DNA from 2 places in the Actinosynnema sp. NPDC050436 genome. Region 2 is predicted to be linked to the other one. Evidence: riboswitches for the same ligand, from Rfam matches in the RefSeq annotation. Region 2 holds a riboswitch; the other holds the start of a gene.
The links. A riboswitch is a leader RNA that binds a small molecule or an ion and turns the genes downstream of it on or off. The one in region 2 is predicted to bind cobalamin.
Positions count from the first base shown of each region.

Region 1: another riboswitch for cobalamin. It lies ahead of AB0I60_RS13700 (CbtB-domain containing protein); the one in region 2 lies ahead of AB0I60_RS02375 (CoA-acylating methylmalonate-semialdehyde dehydrogenase).

Region 1 is NZ_JBFAJV010000004.1:279,595-286,572, forward strand. It holds gene AB0I60_RS13680 (FAD-dependent monooxygenase) at 1-721, shown strand, start outside; gene AB0I60_RS13685 (N-acetyltransferase) at 744-1,181, opposite strand; gene AB0I60_RS13690 (GNAT family N-acetyltransferase) at 1,286-2,467, shown strand; gene AB0I60_RS13695 ((2Fe-2S)-binding protein) at 2,513-3,193, shown strand; cobalamin riboswitch at 3,255-3,445, shown strand; gene AB0I60_RS13700 (CbtB-domain containing protein) at 3,476-3,661, shown strand; gene AB0I60_RS13705 (CbtA family protein) at 3,670-4,425, shown strand; gene AB0I60_RS13710 (HAD family phosphatase) at 4,488-5,147, opposite strand; gene AB0I60_RS13715 (PAC2 family protein) at 5,678-6,574, shown strand; gene AB0I60_RS13720 (MFS transporter) at 6,778-6,978, shown strand, end outside.
Region 2 is NZ_JBFAJV010000001.1:573,133-580,110, reverse strand. It holds gene AB0I60_RS02400 (aldehyde dehydrogenase family protein) at 1-3, opposite strand, end outside; gene AB0I60_RS02395 (enoyl-CoA hydratase) at 541-1,317, opposite strand; gene mmsB (3-hydroxyisobutyrate dehydrogenase) at 1,314-2,183, opposite strand; gene AB0I60_RS02385 (enoyl-CoA hydratase/isomerase family protein) at 2,180-3,190, opposite strand; gene AB0I60_RS02380 (acyl-CoA dehydrogenase family protein) at 3,190-4,326, opposite strand; gene AB0I60_RS02375 (CoA-acylating methylmalonate-semialdehyde dehydrogenase) at 4,331-5,836, opposite strand; cobalamin riboswitch at 6,012-6,197, opposite strand; cobalamin riboswitch at 6,318-6,455, shown strand; gene AB0I60_RS02370 (prenyltransferase/squalene oxidase repeat-containing protein) at 6,511-6,978, shown strand, end outside.

The DNA of each region.
Region 1 (6,978 bases), on a different contig from region 2:
ACCGGCCCTCAACCGCCGGGCGGAGGGCACGAACTCGCGCCTGGCCGACCGCTACCGCGAGGGCCGGGTCCTGCTCGTGGGCGACGCTGCGCACGTCCAGTCCGGCGTGGGTGGCCCGGGGCTCAACCTCGGTCTCCAGGACGCCCTGAACCTGGGCTGGAAGCTGGCCGCCGTCGTCGGCGGCTGGGCTCCGCCGCACCTGCTGGACAGCTACGAGGCCGAGCGCCGCCCCGTGGGCGACAGGGTGATCACGCACAGCCGTGCCCAGTCGGCGCTGCTCGCCGAGGGCCCGAACGTCACCGCCCTGCGCCGGGTCCTCACCGAGCTGCTCCAGGACGAGGCGGCCGTGCGCCGCATCTCGCACCTGATGTCCGGCGCGGACACGGTCTACGACATGGGCACGTCACCTCACCCCATGACCGGCCGGTGGATGCCCGACCTCCCGCTGGGGCACGGCACGTCCTTCGCCCGGCTGGCCCGTTCCGGCCGCCCGCTGCTGCTCGACTTCACCACCACTTCGGCCCTGCGAAGCGCTGCCCGGCCGTGGGTCGACCGCGTGGACGTCCACGCCGCCACCACACCGACACCACCCGCCGACGGGGTCCTGGTCAGACCGGACGGGTACGTCGCCTGGGCGGGCACCGCCCCGGAGGACCTGACGCACGCCCTGCGGCGCTGGTTCGGTGTCCCACCCGCACAAGGTGTGTCCGGTGCTCGGTGAACGGCCTCACCGAGAGCTTGTGTCAGAGGCCGAACTGGGGCGTGGTGAACGGCCAGTCGCGGGCGATCCACTCGGGCACGAAGGCGTCGAGGGTGCGTTCCAGCTCCGTGCCCGCGTACTCGTCCACCACCCACCACGAGACGAGGGCGTCCTCGGCCGGATCGATGTAGACGCAGCCGAGCAGCGCGGTCTCGTCGTTGTCGAACAGGGCGTAGTTGAACGACTCGTGGGCTTCGGCCTCCCGCGCGTGGCGGGCGAGGTCGGCGCGGTCCTCTTCGTAGGTCATGGTCACCGGTGGCCAGTTCCACTTCTCGCCGAAGATCGACCACAGCCGTTCCCGGGAACCCATCACCGCCGGGTAGTCCAGGTCCACATCGGACGCCTGGATCGGCCGCAGGTGGTGGCCCGGACCCAGCTCGACGCGGGTGGGGTGGACGAAGTCGGACGGGAGCCAGGACATGGCCGGGATTGTGCGTCACGCGCGGCCCGGCGGCCAAACGGGTTCGGGGGCCGGCTCGGGAAATGCGGTGGCACGTCGGCGGGAGGAGGCCCGACACTGCACGGATGACCTCGCCGAGCGGCTTGGTGCTGCGCACCGCGCAGCCGCGTGACCTCGACCAGATCGGTGCGCTGTTGGCCGAGCGGGGCGAGCCGGAGGACGCGGTGGACCACCGGCTGGTGGTCTCGGACCCGGACGCCGGGTGGGACGCGTGCGCGGTCGTCGTGGACGGCGACCGGGTCGTGTCGACCCTCACCCTGCTGGACGAGACGCTCGTGCTGGACGGCGTGGAGATCCCCGCCGGGCAGGTGGAGCTGGTCGCCACCCACCGGGACTACGAGGGGCGCGGCCTGGTCCGGGCGTTGATGGGGTGGGCGCACGAGCGCTCGGCGGCTCGCGGGCACCTGGTCGGCATCATGGTCGGCATCCCGTACTTCTACCGGCTGTTCGGCTACACCTACGCCGTGCCGATCTCGGCGACGCGCGACGTCGTCGGCACGCCGACGGCCGGCACGGACGTGGTGCGGGAGGCCACGCTCGCCGACATCCCGGCGATGGCGGCGCTGCAGGACGCCGAGCAGTCCCGGGCGGACCTGCGGATGCCGCACGGTGCCGGCCTGTGGCGCTGGCTGGTCGAGCGCGGCGGCAGCCACCAGTGGCTGGTGGAGCGGGACGGGGTGCCGGTCGGGACCGGCCGCTCGACGCCGCCGGAGGAGGGCGTGCGGTTGTGCGAGGTGGCTGCGGTGGACGCCGCCGCCGTGCACGCGCTGGTCGCGCACACCAAGGCGACGTCGGCGAACGAGCGGCCGGGGACGGTCGCGGGCCAGGCGCTCGAACCGCTCCTGGGGCCGGTGCCGGAGGACGCGGGCTCGTACTACGTGCGGGTGGCCGACCCGGTCGCGCTGCTGGACCGCCTGCGGCCGGTGTTCGGCAGGCGGCTGGCCGCCTCGGCGTTCGCGGACGCGGAGGGCGAGGCCGTCGTGTCCTTCTACCGCCGGCACGTGCGCCTGCCGTACCGGGCCGGCGAGGTGGGGCCGGTCGTGGCCGGAGGGGTGATGCAGGCGCCGTATGCGGCGGGCGGGGCCGGGGTGGCGCCGGACCTGCTGGAGTCGCTGCTGTTCGGCCCGCTCGGCCTGCGCGGGCTGACCGCCCGCTTCGCCGACGTCTACCCGGGGCCGAACGCGGACCTCATGCACACCCTCTTCCCACCGGTCACGAGCGACATCACGACCTTCTACATCCCGTAACGGGCTACCTCCCGTAGCGGGCCGGCGGCCGGGCAGACTGATCGCGTGTCCGACTACGAACCGGTGCTCTCCACCCTGCGGCGCGTCCGAGGTATCAGCCCGTTCTTCGCGCTGGACGTCGGTCGCCCGACCGCCGCCGACGGTGCCGGCTGGCGGTCGGGTGCCGAACTGGTCGACGGGCGGGCGCTGCCGGACGCGCTGTCGGCCATCGGTGAGCGGTACCGGACCGGGGAGGCGCGGGTCGCGGCGTCCTTGTTCTTCCTCGGGTACTCCGCGCGGCTGCTGTGCCCGACGGTCGCCGCGCACGCCGTGGGCGGGGTCGTGCCCGACATCCGGCCCGGGAACGTGTGGTGGCGCTTCGGGGCGGACGGGATGCGGGTTCGGATCGGCGAACCCGTCGCGGGGGTGTCGATCTCCGAGTCGTTGGAGCCGGTGGTGGCGGCGATCCGGGACGTGGTGCCGGTGGCGCGCGGGCTGCTGTGGGGCAACGCGGCGTCGTCCATCGCCGGGGCGCTGCGGACGGTGGGCCACAGCGGCACCGCGTCCACCGAGGAGTGCGTGGTGCTGGGCGAACGCCTGCTGGACGCACCCGGGCTGCGGGGCTCCGGCGACTTCGTGCCGTTCCCCGGCGAGGTCGCCTTCCGGCGGCGGAGCTGCTGCCTGTACTACCGCCTCGACGGCGGCGGGACCTGTGGCGACTGCCCGCTCCCGCCCCGCCAGACCTGATGGGACGACCTCGCGGACCGTCTGCGCGGAGTACGACAACTCGTCTGGTCGGTTGTGCCCGGACGCGCCGGACATCTACGGTTCCACAGCCGCAGTGGACGGGAAGCCGGTGGGAATCCGGCGCGGTCCTCGCCACTGTGACCGGGGAGCCAACCCGCCGAGAACGTCACTGGTCGCACGGTGCGGCTGGGAAGACGCGGGGACGGTGTCGATCCGGGAGTCAGGAGACCGGCTGCGGCGCGAGTTGTTGTTGACCTTCCACGAGGTATGGAGGAGGCCGTCTTGACGAGCCCCGCGCACTCCCTGTCCATCCCCATCCCCAAGTGGGCCTACGCCGTCGCCCTGGTCGCGCTGATGGTGACCTGGCTGGTCCTCCAGGAGAACGGCATCGCGCTCGGTCACGCCGCCGAGTCGCTGCACGAGTTCTTCCACGACGGGCGCCACGCGCTCGGCGTCCCGTGCCACTAGGGCCGACCGTGGACACCTACAAGAACGTGCTGCTGCGCGGCGTCGGTGCGGGTGGCGTCGCCGGGCTGCTGGCGGGCCTGGTCGGCCTCGTCGTGGTCGAGGTGCCGATCCGGGCCGCGCTGGCCGTCGAGGAGGCCCGCGCCGCCACCGAACCGGTGGAGCCTGGCGGGCACGACCACGGCGAGATGTTCGGCCGGGGCACCCAGATGCTGGGCGGCGTGCTCGCGGCGGTGATCGTCGGGTTGGCGGTCGGCGCGCTGTTCGCCACCGCCTACGCCGGGTCGCGGCGCTGGTTCGCGGGCCGGCCGCCGTTCACCCGGAGCGTGACGCTCTCGGCGGCGGTGTTCGGGGCGGCGGCGCTGCTGCCGGCCGTCAAGTACCCGGCCAACCCGCCGGCGGTGGGCGACCCGGAGACGGTCGACTACCGGACGGTGCTCTACCTCGGGGTCGTCGCGGCCGGTCTGCTGGTGGTGTTCGGCGCGAGCTTCCTGGCGTCCCGGCTGGGGCACCTGAGCGGCCCGGTCCGGTCCACGGTGGTCGGGGTGGCCGTGGTGGTCGCGGTCGCGGTCGTCCTGCTGGTCTTCCCCGCACCGCCGGACGCGGTGCCCGCCGACATGCCGAGCGACGTGCTGTGGGAGTTCCGCCTCGCGTCGCTCGCCGAGACGGCCACCCTGTGGCTGGGCCTCGGCGTCGTGTTCGGCCTGCTGGTCGACCCGGCGGTCCGGCGCGGCGGCAGGAAGGCCCGGACGGCGGCCGTCGCCTGATCGCGCCCGTGCCCGGTCCGGCTCCCACCGGACCGGGCACGGCTCGATCGAGCCCGGCCCGATCAGGCGCGGAGGGCGCCGAGGACGGCCAGGTCGACCCCGACCAGCGAGTCGCGGAAGACCCGGCGCTCCCCTGGCGGCACCGGGACGTCGCACGGCACGACCAGCACCGTGCACCCCGCCGCCACCGCCGACCTCACGCCGGTCGGCGAGTCCTCGACCGCCACGCACGCCGCCGCGTCCACGCCGAGCAGGGTCGCGGCTTTGAGGTACGGGTCCGGGAGGGGCTTGTTGCGGCCCTCCACCTCGTCACCGCACACCGTCACGTCGAACAGGTCCCGGCCGATGGTGTCCAGCGCGACCTCCGTCAGCGCGCGTTCGGTCGAGGTCACCAGTGCCATCGGCACGCCGGTCTCCCGCACCGCGCGCAGCGCCTCCCGCGCCCCCGGGCGCCACGGCAGGCCGGCCCGGAACACCTCTTCGGTGCGCCGCATGATCCAGGCCGCGCCGTCGGCCGTCTCCTCCTCGGTGGGCGTCAGGCCGACCTCGGCGAACAGCAGTGCCATCGTCGTCGGCACGTTGGACCCGACCATGGCCTGCCGGGTCTCCAACGACAGCGTGCCGCCCATCTTCTCCGCGAACTCGTACAGCGGGACGTCCCACAGCTTCTCCGAGTCCAGCAGCGTGCCGTCCATGTCCCACAGCACCGCTTCGACGCTCACCTCTGGGTCCCCTCCACTCCCTCACCGGCCGGACGTCCCGCCCGGACCGGTCCACGACGCCCACCCTCGCCGGTGCGCGCAGGCCACACTGTGCCTGACCACCGCGCCACCACCCGAGCCGTTTCCGGGCACCCCGCCTCCCGCACCGCTTCGGACCTGTGCGCGGGACCACGGCCTCGCGCACGGGAGCGGCCTCGCGCACGGGGGCGGCCTCGACGGCGGACGGTTCCGCAGCCGACCGGGATTCGCCCGGAAGGTGCACTTCGGACAACTCCGACCGGCGGGGAGCCGGCTCCTCTCCCCGCCCGCCGCGCGGTGCCCTGCGCCCGGTCACCACCGCCACCCGCCACACGTGCCTTGACCTGCGGTGTCGTGGTCGGTCCCGGGCACTGCCCGAGGTGCGGCACCCGCCGGGGCGTCCACAGCGGCGGGGCGGTCGGCCGGTGCGTCCCGGACGGGCGGGAGGACACGAGCCGACATGGCCCAAGCCTACGGCGTCGGGTGCGCGGCGGTGGTCGTAGTCTGACCCGGTGACCGATCCGGACCAGGCCGCCAAGATCCCCTTCGACCCCGCGAAACCGCTCACCAACCCGATCATGGTGGCGGCGTTCGAGGGGTGGAACGACGCTGGAGACGCTGCCAGCACGGCGGTCGAGCACCTGCAACTCACCTGGGACGCGACGCCGCTCGCGGAGATCGATCCGGACGACTACTACGACTTCCAGGTGACGCGGCCCACCGTCCGGATGGTCGACGGCATCACCCGAAGGGTGGAATTCCCGACGACACGCCTGTCGGTGTGCCGGCCGCCGGGGTCGTCCACGGACGTCGTCCTGGTGCACGGCATCGAGCCGAACATGCGCTGGCGCAAGTTCGCGGGCGAGCTGCTGGGGCACATCGAGAACCTCGGCATCACCACCGTGGTCACGCTCGGCGCGCTGCTCATGGACACCCCGCACACCCGCCCGGTCCCGGTGACCGGCACCGCCTACGACGCGGCGGCGGCGCAGAAGTTCGGGCTGGAGCGCTCGCGCTACGAGGGGCCGACCGGGATCGTCGGCGTCTTCCAGGACCTGTGCGTGCAGGCGGGCGTGCCGGCGATCTCGTTCTGGGCGGCGGTGCCGCACTACGTGTCGCAGCCGCCCTCGCCGAAGGCGACGCTCGCGCTGCTGCACCGGGTCGAGGAGGTGCTCGACGTCGAGGTGCCGCTCGGCGCGCTGCCCGAGCAGGCCGAGGAGTGGGAGCGCACGGTCAGCGAGATGGCCGACGAGGACGAGGACGTGCGCAACTACGTCCGGGCGCTGGAGGAGCGCGGCGACGCGGAGATCCAGATCACCGAGGCGAGCGGGGACGCGATCGCGGCCGAGTTCGAGCGCTACCTGCGCCGCCGGGGTCGCGGTCCCGGTCGCGGCCCGACCGGCATCTGACCCGACCGGCATCTGACCCGGCCGACATTTGCCCCGGACAGGCAGCGGAACCGGCAGCCAGGAGCGCGGGCCGACGTGCGACCGCCGGGGAGCGGGCGCGGCTGAGCGGGGCCGTGCGGGAGCCGGTGGGCGGGAGCTGCCGGCCGGGTCGGCGCTGGTCACACCGCGAGCCCGCGCGGCCCGGTGTGGGGGACACTCGGCGGGTGGCACAGGTGCGGGCGGGTGGTCGGCGGCTCGCGGTGGTCGGGCTGTACGCCGGGGGGTTCCTCGGGCCGTTCGGCGGTGCGATGACCTCGTCCGTGCTGCCGGAGATCGGCGCGGACTTCCGCGTCTCGGCCGGTGCGGCGGCGGCCACGTTGACCGGGTACCTGCTGCCGTTCGCCGGGTTCATGCTGTTCTCCGGG
Region 2 (6,978 bases):
CATCGTGCTTCTCCTTCAGGGCATGGCGAAGGACGCCTACCGGATGGCAGGCGTGACACAGGAGGATGACGTCAGGAAGAAGTCCAGCCGCCCAGCGCACGCGGCATCAAGAGTCGCCGTTCGCTGAAGGGGCCCATCGGTGAACTCCATCGTCGTGGATCTCGACCGGTGGCCGGGCCTCATGCCCGGCCTCGTCTTTACGCTTCGTTTATAGCAAGAGAACTCCGCCGTGCACACCCCTCAGCCTGAGATGCGGTCCGAGGGCACGTGCGGCGTTGCCCGCCGAGCGAGGACGAGCGGGTTCGGGTGGGGAGCGAGCCGGGAGGTGCCGGGCGCGGTGGCAGCGGCCAGGTGTGGCGCAAGCGGTGTCGGGTGCCGACCACCCGGTCGCCGCGCAGCGCGACGTGAGCGCCGTCGACGGCGGCGTCCACCCGCGGGAGGGCAGCCACAGCCGATCGATGCGGCACACCGCTCTTCCACGGCGGGATCATCGCGCGTCTCCGGGGTGCCGGGCCGGACACCGTCCGGCCCGGCACGCCGTCACCCGTGGAAGCGTGCCGGGCGCTTCTCGGAGAACGCCGCCATTCCTTCCTTCTGCGCGGCGGTGGCGAAAGTGGCGTGGAAGACCCTGCGCTCGAACAGGATTCCCTCGGACAGCGTGGTCTCGAAGGCGCGGCCGACCGCCTCCTTGGCCAGCCGCGCGGCGGTGGTGGCCATGCCGGCCACGGTGGAGGCGACCGCGACCGCCTCCTCCAGCAGCCGGTCGGCGGGCACCACCCGCGAGACCAGGCCGGCGCGTTCGGCCTCGGCGGCGTCGATCCGCCGCCCGGTCAGCACGAGGTCCATGGCCTTGGCCTTGCCGATCGCCCGAGTCAGCCGCTGCGAGCCGCCCATGCCGGGCAGCACGCCGAGGGTGATCTCGGGCTGGCCGAACTTCGCGGTGTCGGCGGCGATCAGGATGTCGCACATCATGGCCAGCTCGCAGCCGCCGCCCAGGGCGTAGCCCGAGACGGCGGCGATCAGCGGGGTGCGGACGCGTCCGAGGGCGTCCCACCCGGCGAACCAGTCGGCGGCGAACACGTCGTCGAAGGTCTGGTCCTGCATCTCTTTGATGTCCGCACCGGCGGCGAACGCCTTGGCCGACCCGGTGACGACGATCGCGCCCACGGACGAGTCGCGGTCGAGTTCGGCCGCGAGCCCGGTCAGCTCGGTCATCACCTGGAGGTTGAGCGCGTTGAGCGCCTGCGGCCGGTTGAGCGTGATCACCGCGACGCGGTCGGCGGGGCGGTCGAGGAGGATCGTGTCGTAGGTGGTCATGCGCGGTCCTTCCGCAAGGTGGTGACGATCGCGGAGAAGTCCCGGCCGGGGCCGTCGTGCTCCACGAACCGCCGGTAGGCGTCGAAGGCCGCACGGCCGAACGCGGTGTCCACGCCGTGCCGGCGGGCGGTTTCGTCCGCCAGGCCGAGGTCCTTGAGCATCAGCCCGCTGGCGAAACCGCCGGCGTAGTCGCGGTTCGCCGGGCTGGTGGGGACGGGGCCGGGCACCGGGCAGTTGGTGTTGAGGGCCCAGCACTGCGCCGAGGAGGTGCTGGCCACGTCGAACAGCGCCTGGTCGGTCAGACCGAGCGCTCGGCCCAGCGCGAACGCCTCCGCGACGGCGATCATCGACACGCCGAGGATCATGTTGTTGCAGATCTTCGCCGCCTGGCCGGAACCGGTGTCGCCGCAGCGCACCACCCGCGACCCCATCGCCAGGAGGACGGGCTCGGCCACGTCCACCGACTCCGCCGGTCCGCCCGCCATGAAGGTCAGGGTGCCCGCCGCCGCGCCGACCACGCCGCCGGACACCGGGGCGTCCACGGCGCGGTGCCCGGCGGCGGCGGCCAGTCCGGCCGCCGCGCGGGCGTCGGCGACGTCGATGGTGGAGCTGTCGATGAGCAGCACGCCGGGTTTGAGCGCGGGCAGGATCTCCGCGTAGCACTCCAGCACGTGTCGGCCGCTGGGCAGCATGGTGACCACGACATCGGCCTCGCGGACCGCCTCGGCCGCGCCGGGGACGCGGTGCACCCCTTCCGCGCCGGCCTGGGGGAGTGGGTCGTAGCCGTCCACCTGGTAGCCGTGCGCGACGAGGTTGGCGGCCATCGGGCCGCCCATGTTGCCCAGTCCGAGGAACCCGATGATCACCGCCCGCCTCCGTTCAGCGTGAAGGGGATCTCCGGTTCGGCGAAGTGTGCGGCGACCAGCTCCTCGTCCACCGCGGACAGCGTGGCCGGCCGCCACTGCGGGTTGCGGTCCTTGTCGATGATCTGGGCCCGGATGCCCTCGGCGAGGTCGTGGCCGCGCAGGCACGCCGCGGAGACCCGGTATTCCTGCTCCAGCACGGATTCCAGGTCGGGCAGCGCCTTCGCGCGGCGCAGCGCGGCCAGGGTGACCTTGAGCGAGGTGGGCGACTTGGCGCGGATCTCCTTGGCGGTGGCGTCCTCGCCGTGCTCGGCGAGCCGGCGCAGGACCTCCTCGACGGTGTCGACGGAGAAGCACGCGTCGATCCAGGACCGTTGGGCGGCCAGTCGGGACGTCCCGGCCGGCACGGCGTGCTCGGCGGCGGGTTCGCCGCGGCGCAGCGCGTCGAGCCGCTCGGCCGGGACCACCAGGTCGGCGAGCCCACAGTGCACCGCATCGGCGGCGTCGAGCACCGCGCCGGTCAGCGCGGCGTAGGTGCCGAGTTCGCCGGGGGCTCGGGAGAGCAGGTAGGTGCCGCCCACGTCGGGCACCAGCCCGATGCCGACCTCGGGCATGGCGAGCTTGGTGCGTTCGGTGACCACGCGCACCGAGCCGTGCGCGGAGACGCCGACGCCGCCGCCCATGACCACGCCGTCCATCAACGCGGTGTAGGGCTTGGGGAATCGGGCGATGCGGGCGTTCATGCGGTATTCGTCGGCCCAGAACGCGAGGGTGCCGGTGCCGCCGCCGCGCGCGTCGTCGTGGATCGGCCGGATGTCGCCGCCCGCGCACAGCCCGCGCTCGCCGGCGCCGTCCACGACCACCGCGCGCACACCGTCGTCGTCGGCCCACTCGACCAGCGCGGCGTCGATGGCGCGCACCATGGCGTGGTCGAGCGCGTTGAGCGCCTTGGGGCGGTTGAGGGTGATGCGGCCGAGTCGGCCCTCGACCCGGATCAGGACGTCCTCCATCAGGCAGCCCCCAGCATTCCGCGTGCCACGATGACCCGCATGATCTCGTTGGTCCCTTCCAGTATCCGGTGCACCCGCAGGTCCCGGACGATCTTCTCGACGCCGTACTCGGCCAGGTAGCCGTAGCCGCCGTGCAGTTGCAACGCCTCGTCGGCGACCTTGTAGCCGGTGTCGGTGGCGAACCGCTTCGCCATCGCGCACAACTGGGTCGCGTCCGGTGTGCCGTCATCCAGCGCGGAAGCGGCCCGCCACAACAAGGTCCGGGCCGCCTCCAGTTCGGTGCGCATGTCGGCCAGCCGGAACCGCAGAGCCTGTGCGGTGCTCAGTGCGGCGCCGAACGCCTCGCGGTCGCCCAGGTAGGCGACCGACTTGTCGAGCGCGGCCTGTCCGCCGCCGAGCGAGCACGCGGCGATGTTGAGCCTACCGCCGTCCAGCGCGGACATCGCGACGGCGAAACCGCCGCCCTCCGCGCCGATCCGGGCGCTCGCCGGCACCCGAACGCCCTCCAGCACGACCTGGCGCGTCGGCTGGGCGTTCCACCCCATCTTGACCTCGTTGGGGCCGAAGGACAGCCCGGGCTCGCCACCGCGCACGACGAACGCCGAGATCCCCTTTGCCCCGGCCGCGCCGGTGCGGGCGAACACCACGTACACGTCGGAGGCACCCGCGCCGGAGATGAACTGCTTCACCCCGTCGAGGACGTAGGAGTCGCCGTCGCGCCGGGCGGTCGTGCGGATCGCCGCCGCGTCCGAACCCGCGCCGGGCTCGGTCAGGCAGTAGCTGCCCAAGATCCGCATCGAGCACAAGTCGGGCAGCAGCGTGGCGCGTTGCTCCTCGGTGCCGTGCCGGTCGATCATCCACGCCACCATGTTGTGGATCGACAGGTAGGCGGCGATGGACGGGCAGCCGCCCGCCAGCGCCTCGAACACCACTGCGGCGTCCAGGCGGCCCAAGCCCGAGCCGCCGACATCCTCGGCGACGTAGATGCCGCCCATGCCGATCTCGGCCGCTTTGCGCAGCACGTCCACCGGGAAGTGCTTGGCCTGGTCCCACTCCACCGCGTGCGGGGCCAGGTGCTCGGCGGCGAAGTCGGCCGCCGTCTCGCGCAGCGCGAGCTGGTCGTCGTTGAGTCGCATCGGCTCAGCCCATGACCGGGATGGTGAAGCCGGCCTGTTCCTTGACCCCGCCCGACCATCGCTGCGTGACCGTCTTCGTCTTGGTGTAGAAGCGGATCGAGTCCGGGCCGTGCTGGTTGAGGTCGCCGAAACCGGACCGCTTCCAGCCGCCGAAGGTGTGGTAGGCGACCGGGACCGGGATCGGCACGTTCACCCCGACCATGCCGGTGTTGACCCGGGAGGTGAAGTCGCGCGCGGTGTCGCCGTCCCGGGTGAAGATCGCCACCCCGTTGCCGAACTCGTGCTCGCTGGGCAGCCGCAACGCCTCCTCGTAGTCCGCCGCGCGCACGACCGACAGCACCGGCCCGAAGATCTCCTCCCGGTAGATCCGCATCTCCGGCGTGACCCGGTCGAACAGCACCGGTCCGAGGTAGAACCCGTTCTCATAGCCCGGGACCGCGACGTCGCGCCGGTCCACGACCAGCTCCGCGCCCTCGGCGACGCCGCTGTCCACGTACTCGCGCACCCGGCGGACCGCGTCGGCGGTCACCAGGGGACCGAAGTCGGCGTTCTCGTCGTGCGACGCGCCGACGTTGAGCGTCCGCACCCGGTCGGCGAGCTTGGCCACGAGCGCGTCGGCGGTCTCCTCGCCGACCGGCACGGCCACCGAAATCGCCATGCAGCGCTCGCCCGCCGAGCCGTAGCCCGCGCCGACCAGCGCTTCCACCACGTTGTCCAGGTCCGCGTCCGGCATCACGACCATGTGGTTCTTCGCACCGCCGAAGCACTGCGCCCGCTTGCCCGACGACGTCGCGGTGTCGTAGACGTGCTTGGCGACCGGCGTCGAGCCGACGAACCCCACGGCGGCGACGTCCGGGTCGGCCAGCAGCGCGTCGACCGCGACCGCGTCGCCGTTGACCACGCTGAACACCCCCGGCGGCAACCCGGCCTCGGAGAACAGCTCCGCCAACCGCAACGGCACCGACGGGTCGCGCTCGGAGGGCTTGAGCACGAACGCGTTGCCGCACGCGATCGCCGGACCGGCCTTCCACAGCGGGATCATCGCCGGGAAGTTGAAGGGCGTGATCCCGGCGACCACGCCCAGCGGCTGCCGCATCGAGTACACGTCGATCCCAGTACCCGCGGACTCGGTGAACTCGCCCTTGAGCAGGTGCGGGATGCCGGCCGCGAACTCCACCACCTCCAGCCCCCGCTGGACGTCGCCACGCGCGTCGGCGATCGTCTTGCCGTGCTCCGAGGCCAGGACCGTGGCCAGGAAGTCGACCTCGTCGCGCACGAGTTCGAGGAACCGCATCAGAACCCTGGCCCGCCGCTGCGGGTTCCACCGCGCCCACTCGGTCTGCGCACGACCGGCCTCGACCACTGCGGCGCGCACCTCCTCCGCCGAGGCCAGCGGGACTCGCGCGACGACACTGCCGGAACTGGGCTCGAACACGTCGGCGAACCGGCCGGACGAGCCCGGGGTCCGCTTGCCGCCGATGAAATGGGTCAACTCGGGTGTGCTGGACATGCTCACTCCGCGTGGAAAGGGCGCCGCCGCCTCGTGGGCGCGGCGCGAGGTGAGCCGACCGCTGCCTCGGCGGCCGGGGACGAGGAGGAGCCGCTACCCGGGCACCTGGAGACGACGCGGGCCTGCTGACGCGTGACATGCCGATGCGGACATGCGTGTCGCTCCATCCTCGTGGACTACACGGGACATCCGCGGCCGGTATCCTGACTCCCGGATCACCACCCGTCCCCGACCTTCCCGGCTCGCGCCAGTGGCCATCGCGTGGGGACGGACTCCCCGGTCACAGTGGCGGGACCGTGCCGGACTCGCACCGGCTTCCCTGCACCGCGGACCTGAGGACACCATAAAGTAGGAAGTCCGACTATGTCGACTGGTGGCGATCCGCCTGGATCGTGACCGGTGACCCAGGTCTCGCCGGCAACCGGCGCACCGCTCCGGGTACCCGTACCCGGCGCACCGAATGGCCGATGCTTCACGCGGCCACGAGTGGCACGCTTGTCGCATCAACTGAATGCGCGGTGGTGGGGGAAGCCGGTGGGAGTCCGGCGCTGACCCGCAACGGTGTGCCGTCCCGGGTGGACGGCGAGCCCGAGTACCCGCTCCGTGCCTTCTGCCCACTCCTGTCGTGGTTCGCGGGAAAGGTCCCATCGTCCATGAGACGTCGTGTTTCTGCTGTGTTCACCCTGTTGTGCGGCCTGCTGCTGCTCGCGCCGGCGGTCGCCTCCGCCACGCCGGTCACCCACAACCGCGCCGACGCCGCCGCCGGCTGGCTGGCCCGCCAGATGGCCGACGGCGAACGGCTCGAAGTCGATTTCGGTGGTGTGCTCTACCCGAGTCAGGGGCTGACGATCGACGCGGTGTTCGCGTTCGCCGCGACCCGCACGGCCGACGACTACGCCGACCGTGCGATCGCGTGGCTCGGGCAACCCGCCGTCACCACCGGCTACGTGGGCTCGGGCGGTGAGGCGTACGCGGGTGCGCACGCCAAGCTCCTGCTCGCCGCCGAGGTGGCGGGGAAGAACCCGAACTCGTTCGGCGGCGTGGACCTGGAGGCCGGGTTGCGCGCGCTGCTCACCCCGTCGGGCCGGTTCTCCGACGTCTCTGCGTTCGGTGACTACAGCAACGCGTTCAGCCAGTCGCTG